Regions from separate parts of the Paenibacillus sp. JT22N12 genome, predicted to be linked through region 2. Evidence: riboswitches for the same ligand, from Rfam matches in the RefSeq annotation. Region 2 holds a riboswitch; each other region holds the start of a gene.
The links. A riboswitch is a leader RNA that binds a small molecule or an ion and turns the genes downstream of it on or off. The one in region 2 is predicted to bind cyclic di-GMP.
Positions count from the first base shown of each region.

Region 1: linked by a shared signal. The riboswitch ahead of AC0YOA_RS15345 (transglutaminase-like domain-containing protein) and the one ahead of AC0YOA_RS07570 (hypothetical protein) in region 2 are both predicted to bind cyclic di-GMP.
Region 3: linked by a shared signal. The riboswitch ahead of AC0YOA_RS28775 (PilZ domain-containing protein) and the one ahead of AC0YOA_RS07570 (hypothetical protein) in region 2 are both predicted to bind cyclic di-GMP.
Region 4: linked by a shared signal. The riboswitch ahead of AC0YOA_RS32150 (DUF342 domain-containing protein) and the one ahead of AC0YOA_RS07570 (hypothetical protein) in region 2 are both predicted to bind cyclic di-GMP.

Region 1 covers NZ_JBWDNU010000003.1:844,831-848,315, reverse strand. The annotation lists gene AC0YOA_RS15350 (SdrD B-like domain-containing protein) at 1-1,008, shown strand, start outside; gene AC0YOA_RS15345 (transglutaminase-like domain-containing protein) at 1,298-2,110, opposite strand; cyclic di-GMP riboswitch class I at 2,125-2,205, opposite strand; cyclic di-GMP riboswitch class I at 2,245-2,328, opposite strand; gene AC0YOA_RS15340 (class D sortase) at 2,394-3,038, opposite strand; gene AC0YOA_RS15335 (Hsp20/alpha crystallin family protein) at 3,344-3,485, shown strand, end outside.
Region 2 covers NZ_JBWDNU010000002.1:423,570-427,054, reverse strand. The annotation lists gene AC0YOA_RS07580 (ABC transporter ATP-binding protein) at 1-163, shown strand, start outside; gene AC0YOA_RS07575 (helix-turn-helix domain-containing protein) at 458-787, shown strand; gene AC0YOA_RS07570 (hypothetical protein) at 791-997, opposite strand; cyclic di-GMP riboswitch class II at 977-1,059, opposite strand; gene galE (UDP-glucose 4-epimerase GalE) at 1,162-2,211, opposite strand; gene AC0YOA_RS07560 (lipopolysaccharide biosynthesis protein) at 2,217-3,485, opposite strand, start outside.
Region 3 covers NZ_JBWDNU010000010.1:231,324-234,808, forward strand. The annotation lists gene AC0YOA_RS28765 (histidine kinase N-terminal 7TM domain-containing diguanylate cyclase) at 1-90, shown strand, start outside; gene AC0YOA_RS28770 (HD-GYP domain-containing protein) at 579-1,661, shown strand; cyclic di-GMP riboswitch class I at 1,689-1,781, shown strand; gene AC0YOA_RS28775 (PilZ domain-containing protein) at 1,919-2,638, shown strand; gene AC0YOA_RS28780 (O-antigen ligase family protein) at 2,836-3,485, shown strand, end outside.
Region 4 covers NZ_JBWDNU010000014.1:119,316-122,800, forward strand. The annotation lists gene AC0YOA_RS32145 (LytR/AlgR family response regulator transcription factor) at 1-459, opposite strand, end outside; cyclic di-GMP riboswitch class I at 894-979, shown strand; gene AC0YOA_RS32150 (DUF342 domain-containing protein) at 1,065-2,912, shown strand; gene AC0YOA_RS32155 (HD-GYP domain-containing protein) at 3,014-3,485, shown strand, end outside.

The DNA of each region.
Region 1 (3,485 bases), on a different contig from region 2:
GGTCTTGTTGCCAAAGGCGTCATCGGCAACTACGTATGGCTGGACAGCAGCAGGAACGGCATGCAGGATGAAGCTGATGACGACGGTATAAACAACGTGAAGGTCAAGCTTTATAACAAAGACATGCAATTGCTTGCAGAGACTTTGACTGCTGATGATGCTGCTGGGAAACCGGGCTATTATCGGTTTGATAATCTGGTCGGAGGCCAATATTTTGTTTATTTCGAAGCTCCTGAGGGCTATGAAATGACAACTCCGGAAGCAGCGGGAATTGCGGCTGATAAAGACTCCAATAAGCTGACTGACGGTACTACGGCAGTCATCACGATTGGCGAAGACGCTCCGCAGGGATGGGAAGATCTTACGATCGATTTGGGTTTAATGTATCCTTATTATCCGTACTTCCCTCCAGTCGATCCGGAGGATCCGACAACACCTGACGATCCGGAGGATCCGGCAAATCCGGGAACGCCGCCGGTTGATCCGGGAGCACCGGGCGAACCAAGTACACCGGTCAATCCGGGCAACCAGGGTATACCATCGAATCCAGGTGAGCCGACTGATCCAGGCGTAGAACCTGGAAGCGATACACAAGTGCCGCAGCAGGAAACAACCGTACAGGACAAACCGATTCAAGGGACGGTTAAAGTACCAGAGGGCGGCAATGTTGCAATCGGTACCCAACCGGAACACGGTACATTGACGGTCGATCCGGATGGTAAATGGATGTATACACCTGAACCAGGCTATACGGGCGAGGATCATTTCTCTATCATCGTAACTGACAAGGACGGCAACGAAGAAGAAGTCCTGTTCGATGTAAATGTGGATGAGATTCCTTTGGGCGGTATAGAACCCGGTAATGACGATCCAGACAGCAGCACACCTGGCAAGACGCTCCCCAAAACAGGGGAAAGCAGCTCTTTGCCGCTTCAACTTGCAGGACTGTGTCTGGTCATTCTCGGAATTGTTTTGCTGAGATTGCGCCGGAAGCATATCCAGAAATAAGATCATTTTTAGTAAAAATCCATCAGGAGCTGTTCCTCCGTCATTATCATATGACGAGGCGCAGCTCCTTTTTTCTAAAGATGATAATGGTGAGATGCACGATGGGAGAGGCATATGTCATGAAATAAGGGATTGCATATCCAGGCAGCGTAATACCGAACTACCCGTCAAAATGCAAAAAAGAGACTTTACAGGAGGGGGGATCCTGCAATAGTCTCTTTTTTGCGCTATTTGCTGTCTTAAGCTGCTTTTGCTTAATGACAGATGCTATCAAGCGATCAGATTAAGCTTAATAGAATTTAGCTGCTGCGTATTTGCCGGCTTCTTTGAACATTGAACTGCTGCTTGCGCTGGTTTTGCCCAAACCGGAATCAACCGTTGTATCAATATTGCTCCATTTCCCATTAATCAGTACCTGGTTCCAGGCATGGTAGCCTTTCACATAATCGGTTGTTCCCATAACCAGCTTGGTCGGGATGCCGGCGCTGCGAGCCATGACAGCAAACAGGGAGGAGTAATCATAGCAGATGCCTTTGCCTGATTTCAACGTTCTGTTCGCATCGGGAATATAGTCCGTTGTTACAGATGTGCTCAATTTGGAATCATATTTGATGGTTTTAACGATATAATCGTGAATCGCTTTGACTTTGTCTTCAACTTTCGTTTTGTTTTTCGTCAATTCCTTGGCTTTGGCAACAGCAGTCGGGGAGCTTTTCCAATTGACATTTTGCACGGAACCAAGAAATACGCTGCTGTCATCGCTCAAGTTCAGGTTAACTGATTCCGTACCGATTTTTTTGTATTTGGTGCCGGTAACATTTTGCATAAGGGAGATTGTATAAGAACCATCACCAAGCTGCAGGGGGAAGTATTCCATCGTGCCTGTGGCAGGCAATTTGTATGTATAAGTGACTCCGTTTTTGGTTATTAACAGCACACTAGGTGTTTTTGCGGCAGGTTTAAATGCAGCTCCGATAATTCCAATATCCAATTGCTTCGTATCGAGCCAAGTCGGGGAGTCCGTACCGGATGCTGCTACAGTTGTGGAGAGGGGAAGGGACAAAATGAATACGGTCACGAGAACAAGAAAAAAAGATTTCATGAAATAAGACTCCTTTCGGTAGCTGGCTGCCATCCAAGCAGGAAGGCCCTTTAGCTTTGCGTCCCTGTCTTTCGACAAGTTTGCCGTTTATCGTTGAGTGTTTATTGTTTTTAGAAAACAAAAAAAGACAAACTTTCGGTAGCTGGCTGCCATCCAAATAATGGGAAGGCCCTCTAGCTTTGCGTCGCTGCCTTTCGACAGGTTTGCCGTTATCGTGACTTATCTTGACAATAACTATACCAATATTTGATAGAATGTACAACTATTTTTAAGTGATGATAGATTACAGTTTCGCCTGGACAATCAGACGATGTGTCGGATTAATAAGCGGATCGCATGTAATAAGCGTGAGCACCCTGTCGGTGTCATTGCCATTCAATACGGACAGGTCAGTTGGCTTAACGACCAATATTTTGAATACGGTATATTCCATAACCTTGTTTTTGACCCGTATCGTAATTTTGTCTCCCATCTTAACTTCCCCCAGCCTATTGAACAATCGGCCTTTCGTATGAGCCCGGTGTGCAGCCAGGGCAGCATTGCCAATATCTCCAAGTGCGGCTGTTTCTGTCAGATGGACAGCGGCGTACTTCATGTTTTGCGTTGTGGCGCCTTCCAGAACAGGAAGCTTCACATCGATGCTGCCGATTTCAATAACAGCGATTCCTTGAGGATCTTCCTTGCTCTGATCGTCGCTGACAGCCTCAGGTACGGCAGCGTCTGCTTCATTAGAGAACAGGTCGGATAATCGCTGGTAACTCTCTGCAAGCAGGCGATCGGATTTCTCGGCCGCGGAGGCGAAGGTATTATGATCCATGTGATCAAGCAGACGCCGCTGCTTCTGATCATAATGCCATTCTTTTGCAAAAGGCAGCGCAATCAGCACAAATCCAGTGATGATCAGCAAAAAAGAAAGCAGTTTCTTCATGTTGGCAGGCCCTCCTGTAAGGTGATTATACCAGATAGGAACTGTACAAAATCTGAACAACATGTGGAGTGTAACGTCCTCATGGCTATTCTGGGCAGCAAACGAACTGCAGCGAAAGGTCAAAAAAAATCAAAGTCAGAGAAAGTCAAAGAAAGACTGAGAAAAATAACGAGGGGACTGCCGGATTTCCTTAAATTCACGGAAAATGATTTTTATTGTTGTTTTATCGGGTTTGAGGAGAGCAGGCAGCATCCTTATAATAAAAAGTGTAAGCATCACATTATAAGAAATTGGAGGAGATGTACATGTTGGATTTAGTTCCGTTTCGGAAAAGAAATGAAGATGTCAGCCGCAGCTTGATGAAATCATTCCATGATATCTTCAATGAAGATTTCTTTGCGCCGATGAGAAGCAATACCCATCCATTCCGCACGGATATTCACGAAC
Region 2 (3,485 bases):
TATTGTGGTCGCCCATCGTTTATCCACAATCCGTCACGCGGATCAGGTCATTGTCATCGATCAGGGGAAAGTGGTGCAGCGCGGAGGCTTCATGCAGCTTGCATCTGAACGGGACGGAGTATTCGGCCATCTGCTTGATAATCAGAAAGAAGCCATTGTATAGCTGCCGTAGAGGATGAGGAGACAGGCAGCTTCATGCGGCCATGCATGAAAAGAAACGGCTATCGCCTTCCTCTGGCGGCAAAGCCCTGGTTTCTTCCCTCAGAAATATAAGCAAAGTATAATCGGGATTTATACTTTCATATATTTCAAAAAAAAAGCGGAAAAGTCTTCAGCGCAATGAAAACCGCTGTTCACTTTTCCGCAACTGTTCGTTATAAGCAACGGATTCTTTCTTAATGAAGAAGAATCCGATATAATAAGGTTCAGCAAGCTATAACATTGGAGGATACGTATAATGATTGGAGAACGCATACAACTGCTGCGCAAAAGAAAGGCGCTCTCTTTAACCGAGCTCTCTGAGCGGGCTGGCGTGGCCAAGTCCTACTTAAGTTCCATTGAACGGGGGATTCAGCAGAATCCCTCCATTCAATTTCTCGAGAAAGTCGGAACCGTACTGGGTATTTCCGTGGAAGAACTGCTTCACGTCCAGAAGTCCGATGACGAAGCAAGGCAGCTTGACCGGGAATGGGAAGACCTCGTACGCGAAGCCATGGCATCAGGCGTGAGCAAGGAACAGTTTAAAGAGTTTCTGGAATTCAACAAGTGGAGGCTCCACAAGGATTAGGCACTATGTAGATGTATTTTCTTCCATGGGTAATGTGCCGTTTTCCAATTTCGGGAGGGCGCTCAGAACACCCCGGATAACTTCCCGGTCAAGCCCCATTGCCCGTGCGATCATAATCAATTCAACCCACTCTTTGTCCAAATTTTCCTTGCGAATCCGTTCTGCAAGCGCCATAACCATTTCCTCCGCTCCGAATTCGGCCGGTTGCACCACTGACTCCATGCGTTTAAGGTGCCCAGGTAAAAACGCACTTCTTCGTCTCCTATTTAAATGTAATCGTTTTCTATATTCACCATTATAATCAAGCCTTTCCGCTGATGCTGTCGCTTCGTGCGATCGAATTTTGATTTTTTCAACTAATTTTGTCGAATAATTCACATTTTTAGTAAAGCAGTCATGAACCGATTCTCATGGATATCGTAGCCATCGGGATTATTCGCCTGCCATCGCCAAGTATCCTCGCACATCTCCTCGATACAACGGTCTGCAGTCCATCCAAGCTCTTGTCTGGCCTTCCGGATGTCCGCGCAGCTGACCGCAATATCCCCCGGCCTGCGGGCAGCGAAGCGGTACGGCACATGAGTCCCCGTCGCTTTCTCGAAGGCCGCTATCATCTCCAGGACGCTTGAACCGCGCCCGGTTCCCAGGTTGTAAATATTCAGACCCGATGAATCCAGAATGCGTTCAAGGGCTCTGATATGCCCAAGCGCCAGATCTACAACATGGATGTAATCCCTGATTCCCGTGCCGTCAGGGGTAGGATAATCGCTTCCATATATGCTCAGCTCTTCCAGTCTACCGGAAGCCACCTGCGACAAATAAGGCATCAGATTGTTAGGCGTGCCCGAGGGATTCTCACCGATCCTCCCGCTCTTATGGGCGCCGGCAGGATTGAAATAGCGGAGAATGCTGATTCCCCATTCCGGATTGGATGCCGACAGATCCTGCAAAATCTGCTCAATCATTTGTTTGGTGCGGCCATAGGGGCTGGATGCGCCAATGGGCGAATTCTCGGACACCGGCATATCCCCGGATGCCCCGTACACGGTGGCAGAAGAGCTGAACACAAGCTTGTGCACGCCATATTTGCTCATGACCTCGCACAGCGCCAGCGTGCTGTTCATATTCATCTCATAATACCAGAGCGGTGAACGAACCGACTCGCCGACCGCCTTGAGACCGGCAAAATGGATGGCGGCATCGATTTGATTTCTTGCAAAAACGGCCTCAAGAGCGCTGCGGTCTCTTACGTCCAATTGATAGAACCGAAAGGATTTCCCTGTGATTTCCTTTACCCGATTGAGCGCCTCCGGACTGCTGTTGGCGAAATTATCCACCACAATGATGTCATATCCGGCCTCCAGCAGCTCGACGCAGGTATGGGTTCCAATATATCCGGCCCCGCCGGTAACCAATATCGCCATAAGGATTATCCCTCCATATTGTGATTGACCTTGCGGCTCATCGCCAGCCTGCGGATGATGCTCCGGCTGATTCCGAGCAGGTAGCCAAACTCTTCCGTACGGTGAAACAGTGCGATATAAAGAACATTAACGGTGAAAAAGCCCGCAATGCCTTTCCCTATGAGCTCTGCAAAGCCGTTCGCGGGAATGAAATGGCATACTGCGCTGGCAAGGGCATAAGCACCCGCGCCTGCCAACGTATAGATGAAATAGGTCTTGAAATAATCCGTCAAGGGCCGCTGGAATACATTCCGGTAGACAAAATAAGGAGTCGTCCAGAAGGGAACGGCCAAGCTGCTGATGAGCGACCCGATAAACACGCCGGCTATCCCGATCGTCTGGACGAGCGTAATGGACACGCCAAGGCATACGGCCGCCTGAATGAGCGGGGCATAACGGTCCTGATGGAAGATGCCTGCCGTTGTTTTCACCGTCGTGATGGAATTTCTCATGCCTCTTTCATAAAACAGAGCCAATAGCAGAACGAGCACGCTGCCGCTCATCAGGAAATCCGGACCGATCCACAGGGTGATAAACGGTTCGATTAATAGGGACAAGAGAATGACAAACAGCGAATACAACCAGAAATTAAGCAGCAGCGTCACTTTATACACCGCAAAAATCTTATCCTTGCTCTCCTTGGATACCAGATTGCCGATGCTGTGATACATATTGCTGAAAATCTGATTGATAAAGGTCCGCCCGATTTCGATCAGCATCTTGTAGTTGGAGTACAAGCCGACAGCCGCAACGCTTACGAAGCTTGAGATGAGAATATTCTCCGTCCCAAGCACGAAGTAGCTGCCTGTATTCTGCAGGACAATGGCTTTCACATTCTTGATGATCCCCTTCTTCGTCACGCTGTCCAGCCCTCCGCTGACCTTGTCGCGCAGGAACGGATACATCCGGTTGACGGTTACCGTCAGGATAACCGCGGTGCTAAGCGTGATCACACTGTCTATCATCAGAAAAAGAATATAGTTTTTCGTGTAAGTAAGAATTCCGATTTTCAGGCAGGTCGACAGAATCGAAGACACGGTGAATACAAGCGTTACGATATACCCCTTCTGGCTGACGTTCAGAAATGAGTTTTTGTAAGAGAAGAGGTATGGGGTGACGGTATTGAGCAAAAAGATCAGATAAATCGCCGTCAGATGCTCCACGCTGGAATCTTTGACAAAATGGTCAAGGAACGGCAGCACGGATAAGCCAAGGAGCGCCACGATGAGAGCAAT
Region 3 (3,485 bases), on a different contig from region 2:
AAGTCTTATCTGCGCGAGCTGTTCGTCAAGGTGGACAAGGCGCTTTACGAAGCGAAGGAGAACGGCCGCAACCGGATTGTTCAGTATTAGACATGGCTTACGGCCGCATGTGCTGTGTAGGGCATTTTTGCTGCAGGGCGGTTGTGCTGACACAGGGCTGTGCGCATGGTCTGCCGGCATGTCGGGCGAGGTGGTGCCAATCTAGACAAACGCAGCGGCATAAGCCGCTTTTACCCTTCCGGCGGCGGGCATGCTTTCTGGACAAAGCATGACCGCCTGATGAGCCGTGGACGAATTTATAATGATTTGTCCTGATTCAGATGATAAACTGATTGAAGCTGTCATTCGCCAGCTCATGAACAACTGCACAAGCTTACCCTATCGACAGGATTGAGGCTCTTTCGTCTCTGTCGGAAGCGTCAACTTTCCCGACCACGGGAGCGACTTGAATATGCTTGTGCAAATCGCAGACAACAGGATATACGCCGATAAGCAATTATACAAACTGCGTGCTGCCGAACTGGCAGCGATGCAAGCTTGATCAAATATGCAACCGGACTAAAGGCGGGAATGCTCAGATGAGAAAAGTACATATACTTTCGGCGAAGCCTGGAGATAAATTGGCTCGCCCGATCCTGCAGGAAAATGGCAACATTCTTCTGGGTGTCGGTGTCGAGCTGAATGAACGGTTTATCAATCGCCTGAAGATGCTGGGAGTCGATATGCTGTTCGTTGAAGATCCGTTTACCGAGGATCTGGAGCCGGAAACAGCGATCCGCGACGATACGCGCAGAAAAGCCCACGATGCTGTATTCAAAACCATGACCACGCTGAAGGACCATCCTATGACCAAGGGCAGAACCATTGCACCGGAGATGGGCCGGACGTTCCGAAATGTGTTTGGCCAGATCATGCAGGATCTGGTTGCGCGGGCCGACGTTATGGTCAGCTTGACGAATATTCAAGTGGCGGATGGCTATCTGTTCCAGCATTCTGTGAATGTGGCTATACTGTCAGGCATAATGGGACTGGCTAAGGGCTACAACCGCAACCAGCTTGAGGAATTAGGCATGGGAGCGCTTCTGTTCGATATCGGGATGACAAGATTGCCCAAGGATCTTCTGAACAAGACCTCCCCGCTGACCCCTGAAGAGCGGGTCCTGATGGAGAAGCATACGGAGGATGGCTTCAATATTATCCGCGCCCAGCACGATATTTCCCTGTTGTCCGCGCATTGTGCTCTTCAGCATCACGAGCGGTACAATGGATCGGGTTATCCGCGTGGGCTGAAGGGGGATGCCATTCATGAATATGCGCAGATTGTGGCATTGGCCGATGTTTATGACGCGTTGACCTCGCCGAGGCCGCACCGCAAGCGTCATACGCCGACGGAAGCCATCGAGTTTTTATTCGCGGCCGGGAACACTTTCTTCGATCTTGATTTGATCCAAACCTTTTGCAAGCATATATCCATTTATCCGGTATCGACAACGGTACTGCTCAGCTCGGGCCAGATTGCGGTTGTGGCTCTGAATAATCCGCTTGCGGTCAACCGCCCGATCGTACGGATCCTTCGCGAGGCGGACGGCACACCTCCTGCCCAGCCCTATCAGGTTGACCTTAAGGATTCGCACAGTATCATGATCGTGGAAGAAATGTAACAATAGCCTGTACCTAACTTCATATATATCCGATAATGGCAAACTTGCCGAAAGGCAAGGACGCAAAGCTAAAGGGTCTAAGGTTCTTGAAAAGGAGCGACTGACAGCCTGGCTGCCGAAATGAACACCCTTCAGCAGGGTGCAAGTCAAGCGGCTCCGAGGCAGAGGAACGGCTTTTTTCATTTCCTTGAACAGGCAATCCCTTATCAAAGTCTCAAGACTCGGCCAGGCGATTGCACACTAAGGAGATGGTACTTATGAGCACGAATGCCCGCAGCAAGGAATTATACACGAAAGCAAAGCAAACTTACTCAGATAAGGTATTAATCCACAGCCGGACCGTAGTCGAGAAAGAAGGATATGTCTCAACGGGGATTTTGAGCCATATTGAGGGCGAGATGATGGAGATTGAAATGACGGAATACAAGTCATTTGATCTCGGCAATCCGGTGGAGATGACAATCTACTCTCCGGTGGGGATACAACGTCTGCAGTCGACGGTCATCGGCAAGGCGGAAGGATCTATCGCAGTTATATTTCCTGTCCGGGCCTTGAGCGGACTGGAAGAGAAACGGGAGTCTCCCCGTGTTCAGATTGACCATAAGGGCACCATGAAGAAAGTGATTATTGAAACAAGAGAATTGTCAACAGGGCCGGAAAACTTCGAATTTATTGAAGATATGGAACTGGCCATACGAAATATAAGCTTATCCGGGTTGGGATTCATTGTTGCCGAGGGGCCGAGGCTCAAGACGAATGAGCGTCTGGAAGCCGTGTTGTTTCTAGGCTTTGAGCTGCCATGCTGGCTGGAGATCATACGCTATGACAGCGATGGAGCCCAATCCTTCTATGGTGCGCGCTTTTGCGATCTGGACGGGCTGCAGCAGCGAGCGCTGCGGGCCTTTATCCTGAGGGAGCAGGTCGCAGCCTATTATCGCAGGAAACAGGAAAAGGCCAGTGACAATCGGACTCATTAACTATAAACAACAGGTGCACCGCGGCAATCGCGGAGCGCCTTTTTTTTTGTTCAAAGTTAAGAAAATAAACTCTTCTTGCTGCTTCAGGCAGCAGCTCCACGACATCTGATTTTCAAATCATCTTAAAACATGTTACAATATTTAGAAAATTTAGATATATCGAACAATTATAAAGAGAGATTGAAGAGGGGATTCAAATGCCAGTCGTTGTTGGTGCCGCCGGGCTGATGTTTACCGGCCTGCTGATTTGGTCCGCATACCGGAATGGAATGTTTTTTGACGCATCCTTTTACAGATGGGAATGGATGCTTATGGCTTCAACCGTTTTGTCCTTGTTTATTACGGCTCGTATGCAGAGACGAAGGATAAGAGGCAGCAGTAGAGGGATCCGTGAATATTTCATGTTGAAAAAAAATAAAGGGCCTGGAGAAGAGCCTGTGCGGGTCTCGGTGCCGCTGGCGGCTTATACGCCGCTGCTTATTGCGCTTTTGTTTGGTTTGAGTCTGATCAACAAACCGGCTTCCGTACATGGAACTCTGCAGCAGGTGCTCAGATGGTCGGCTTATGGGGCTTTCCTCATATCCGGGTATCTGTGGCTGAGAATCGGCCCATTCCGGAGCTGGCTGTTCGGGGCGCTTCAGGGTTCTGGCTTGTTCCTCATTGGCGGCGCGCTTGCCGGATGGCTCGGCTGGATAGACGTTCCGGAGATGATCATGAGTACAGGGGATTCCAGTTTATCCGCAATCGGTGCCCGGCTGGCCGGCTTCGTTCAATATCCGAATTTCCTCGGAGCCGTCTCGGGAGCTTATTTGTTGTGGAACTGGCTTCTCATGATACGTGAAGGCCG
Region 4 (3,485 bases), on a different contig from region 2:
ATTAAAAGGAATGATATGAATATTTTTATTGATTTTTATAATCAGCTTGGGGTCCGGATTAATGAACAAATGATTGGCCTTCTGTTCCATTTCAAGATTATGTTTTGTTCGCTCCAGCGCCTTGTATAGTCTGGTGCGAAGGACCGGTTTTATGATATAGTCGACTGCACCCATATTGAACGCTTCGATTGCATACTCCTGGCCTGAGGCCATCCAGATCATTTTCAGACGGGGGACGATCTGCAAATAGTCCTTCAGCGCCTTAAGTCCTCCCAGGCCCGGCTGCGAAGGATCGGTCAAAATTAAATCCGGCCTCTCCCGGACCATGATTTCCATAACGGAATGTTCGTCGGGAGCTTCGCCAATGAGCGCAATATAAGGAAGCGCAGTGATAAACTTCTTGACAGTTTCTCTCGTTTGATTGTCTTCGTCAGCAATAATGACCCTGATATTTATCATTCTTGTTTACACTCCAATACTTGTTTTGGGCTGCCCGACGAAAAAAAGCGGAATGGAAAAATATTCAAAAACCCCATATGAAAACCGTTTATATTTAAATATCTATTAGAAATATCTATTTTAATCATCGTTTTTTTGCAGAATCACGGAATGATATGATTTGAAATCATAACGCTAACAATATTAAAATGCAATCACCCTTCGTGCCTATCGGAAGCGGAGTGAAAATAGTTATCGAATGACTTGAAAAGTCGTTTTTCCGTCCTGAACATGGCAGATTTCAGGTATGAACGGCTGTAAACAGGCGAACTTCTTTATTTGACTGCATTAGACAAAAGGCAGTCCTTTTAGTACACTCAATTTGGACTTGCAAGGTATATTTTCCTAATTATTAAACTTTAAATAGGAACTAGTGACTATTAATTAAGAAACTCAAACGATAAAGGCAAACCTGCCGAAAGCCAGGGACGCAAAGCTATGGGCCTAAAGAGAGCATCTCTATGGTCGCCAGGCTGCCGAATTGGTGGTGTATAAACACGATCCAATCGGATGGTGTTTTTTTGTTAAAAAAAACCATTCTGGTCTGAGGTTTGAGAGGTGTTAACGTGAAGAAAAAAATCTCTGAAGATGAATTGTCACAGCTGATCAAGCAATTGCATCTGGGTGAAGTGGAGGCGGCTTCCAGATCTTCCACTAACGAAGGGGATATCAGAAGCCCCCTGAAGCAGGACGGCTGGATTCAGGTAATTGAACACCGCATAATTGTCCATGATCCCGTCAATAATGGCAAGCTCCCCGTCATCAGTGCTATTGCCCCGGTCAAACTAAAGGTAAATCATCATGACATACATTCAGAAATCAACGTGACTTCCAGCGACAGCATCCTTTGGGAAATTGAGAATCAACCGATGTATGAGATTACGGTCTCGGAAGACAAGCTTCACGCTTATTTCCACCTTCACGCCAAAGAACGGTATGCCTGGCAGCTAACCGATACAGAGCCTCTTGCCAAAATCATATTATCTGCCGAGGAAGACAGGAATATGGTTCTTGAAAGTGTGCATTTGACAGATGTCGCCGCCGTGCTTGAAAAGAAATCGATCAAAGCAAACGTCGACCTGGCCGCTATTCATCAGGAATTATTGCAGCCCACCTATAGCCCGATTCTCATCGCCAGGGGCAAAGCTCCCGTACCCGGGAAGGATGCGGAGCTGGAGATTTATTTCTCCGAGGAGATCGAAAGCCGTTTCCATGAAACGGAAGGGACGGTTGACTTCCGCAATCATCTGCAAATTCCTTCCGTCACCAGCGGCGACGTTATTGCCAGGAAATCCCCGATTATCGACGGCATCCCGGGATACGATGTTTACGGCAATCTGATCACGCCCAAAGCGCCGGCTGATATCCTGCTGGTAGCCAAGTCGGGCGTAGAGCTGACTCCACAGGGGGCCATTATCGCCAGAAAAGAAGGACGCCCGCGGATTACGGGAACCAAAATCAAAGTCTTTGATATCTCGACAGCGTATACCGTCTCCGGCGATGTGGACATTGAAACGGGCAATATTGTCTTCTCCGGCGATGTGATCGTATATGGCAATGTAACCGACAATATGATTATTGAATCTCTGGGGAATGTATATGTCATTGGCAGTGTCTTCAATGCGACCATCACAGCAACGGGATGCATCCATATCCGGGGGAATGTAATGGGCAGCAAGCTGTATTCGGGATACTTCGGTGTCATGTTCAACCGTTTATACAACACCTCGAAGCTGTTGAGCAAGCAGATCGAGAAGCTGCTGATCGGCTCCCAGGTGCTGGAGCAAGCGATCCAGTCACGTGACCAGACGGTTAAATACGGACAGATTGTGCTGCTGCTGCTGGAGAAGAAAATGAAGGATATACCGGGGCTAATCAAGGATCTGCTATCCGTGGTCGCCAATATCCGCCATCTGAAGAAAGAAGAGTACCAGAAGCTGATGGAAATGGCGGCGGTTTTCCTGAAGCCCTCGCAGCTCATTGAGTCGGCCACCAGAAATGGCATCCAGAGCTTCCTGTCCCTATTGACGGACGCCCATCAGGAGGTGGCCCGCATGCAGGAGGCGCTGGTCAATATTACCATCAATCAATGCCATAACAGCGAGCTCAAATCCAATGGCGATATTTTGATCCAGCGCGACGGAGTTCTTGTCAGTGATTTGTACTCGGCCGGCAATATATCCTTCAAGCATCGGCTGGCCGTTTGCCGCGGTTCAAGGCTGGAAGCCGAAGGGGATATCACGGCGAAGATTGTAGGAGGGCAGACCGGAGCGGCCACGCTGCTGAAAGCCAAGAGGCGGGTCAGCGTCGTCAGAATGCACTCGGGAAGAGTCTCTATCGGGAATTACAGTAAAGAAATTCTGGAGTCTGTCGAAAATACAACCTTTGATATCGATAACATGATGCAGGCTTAATCTGATTTCTTCTATAATAAGCACCCCGTGAAAGTGGTGGAATCTTGGTGACTCCGACTGTTCGGCAATATCAATATGTAGGCATGAGAGTAAATAAAAATATGTACAACCAAATGGGTGCCTTGATTGTGCCTGCTTTTTCCCGGCTCACACGAAAAAATCTGAAGCGGCTCATTCAACATCAAATAACGCTGAAGGAAGAGGATATTGAAGATCTTCCGGTCCTGCACCTGCTGAATTCGGCTATTGTGGAAATCAAGGACGTCTTTCATCAGGTCCAGCACTTCGATGAGATTCCGTTTGCGCATGTCCGCAATACGATGGTGCCGATCATTGTGGATATGAGCAACCATATTTATTTAAAGCAGGTTTTCACCTATTTCGGCGAAAATGATGAATATACCTACCGTCATATTATCGCAGTTGCGCTGATTGCCCGTTTAATCGGCAAAGTGAAGGGTCTTGGCGAAGAGGAATTGCTGGATCTGACCATCGCGGGCTTCCTGCATGATATCGGAAAAGCGAAAGTCCCTGAAGCGATCATGAATAAACCGGGCAAGCTGACGCCTGAAG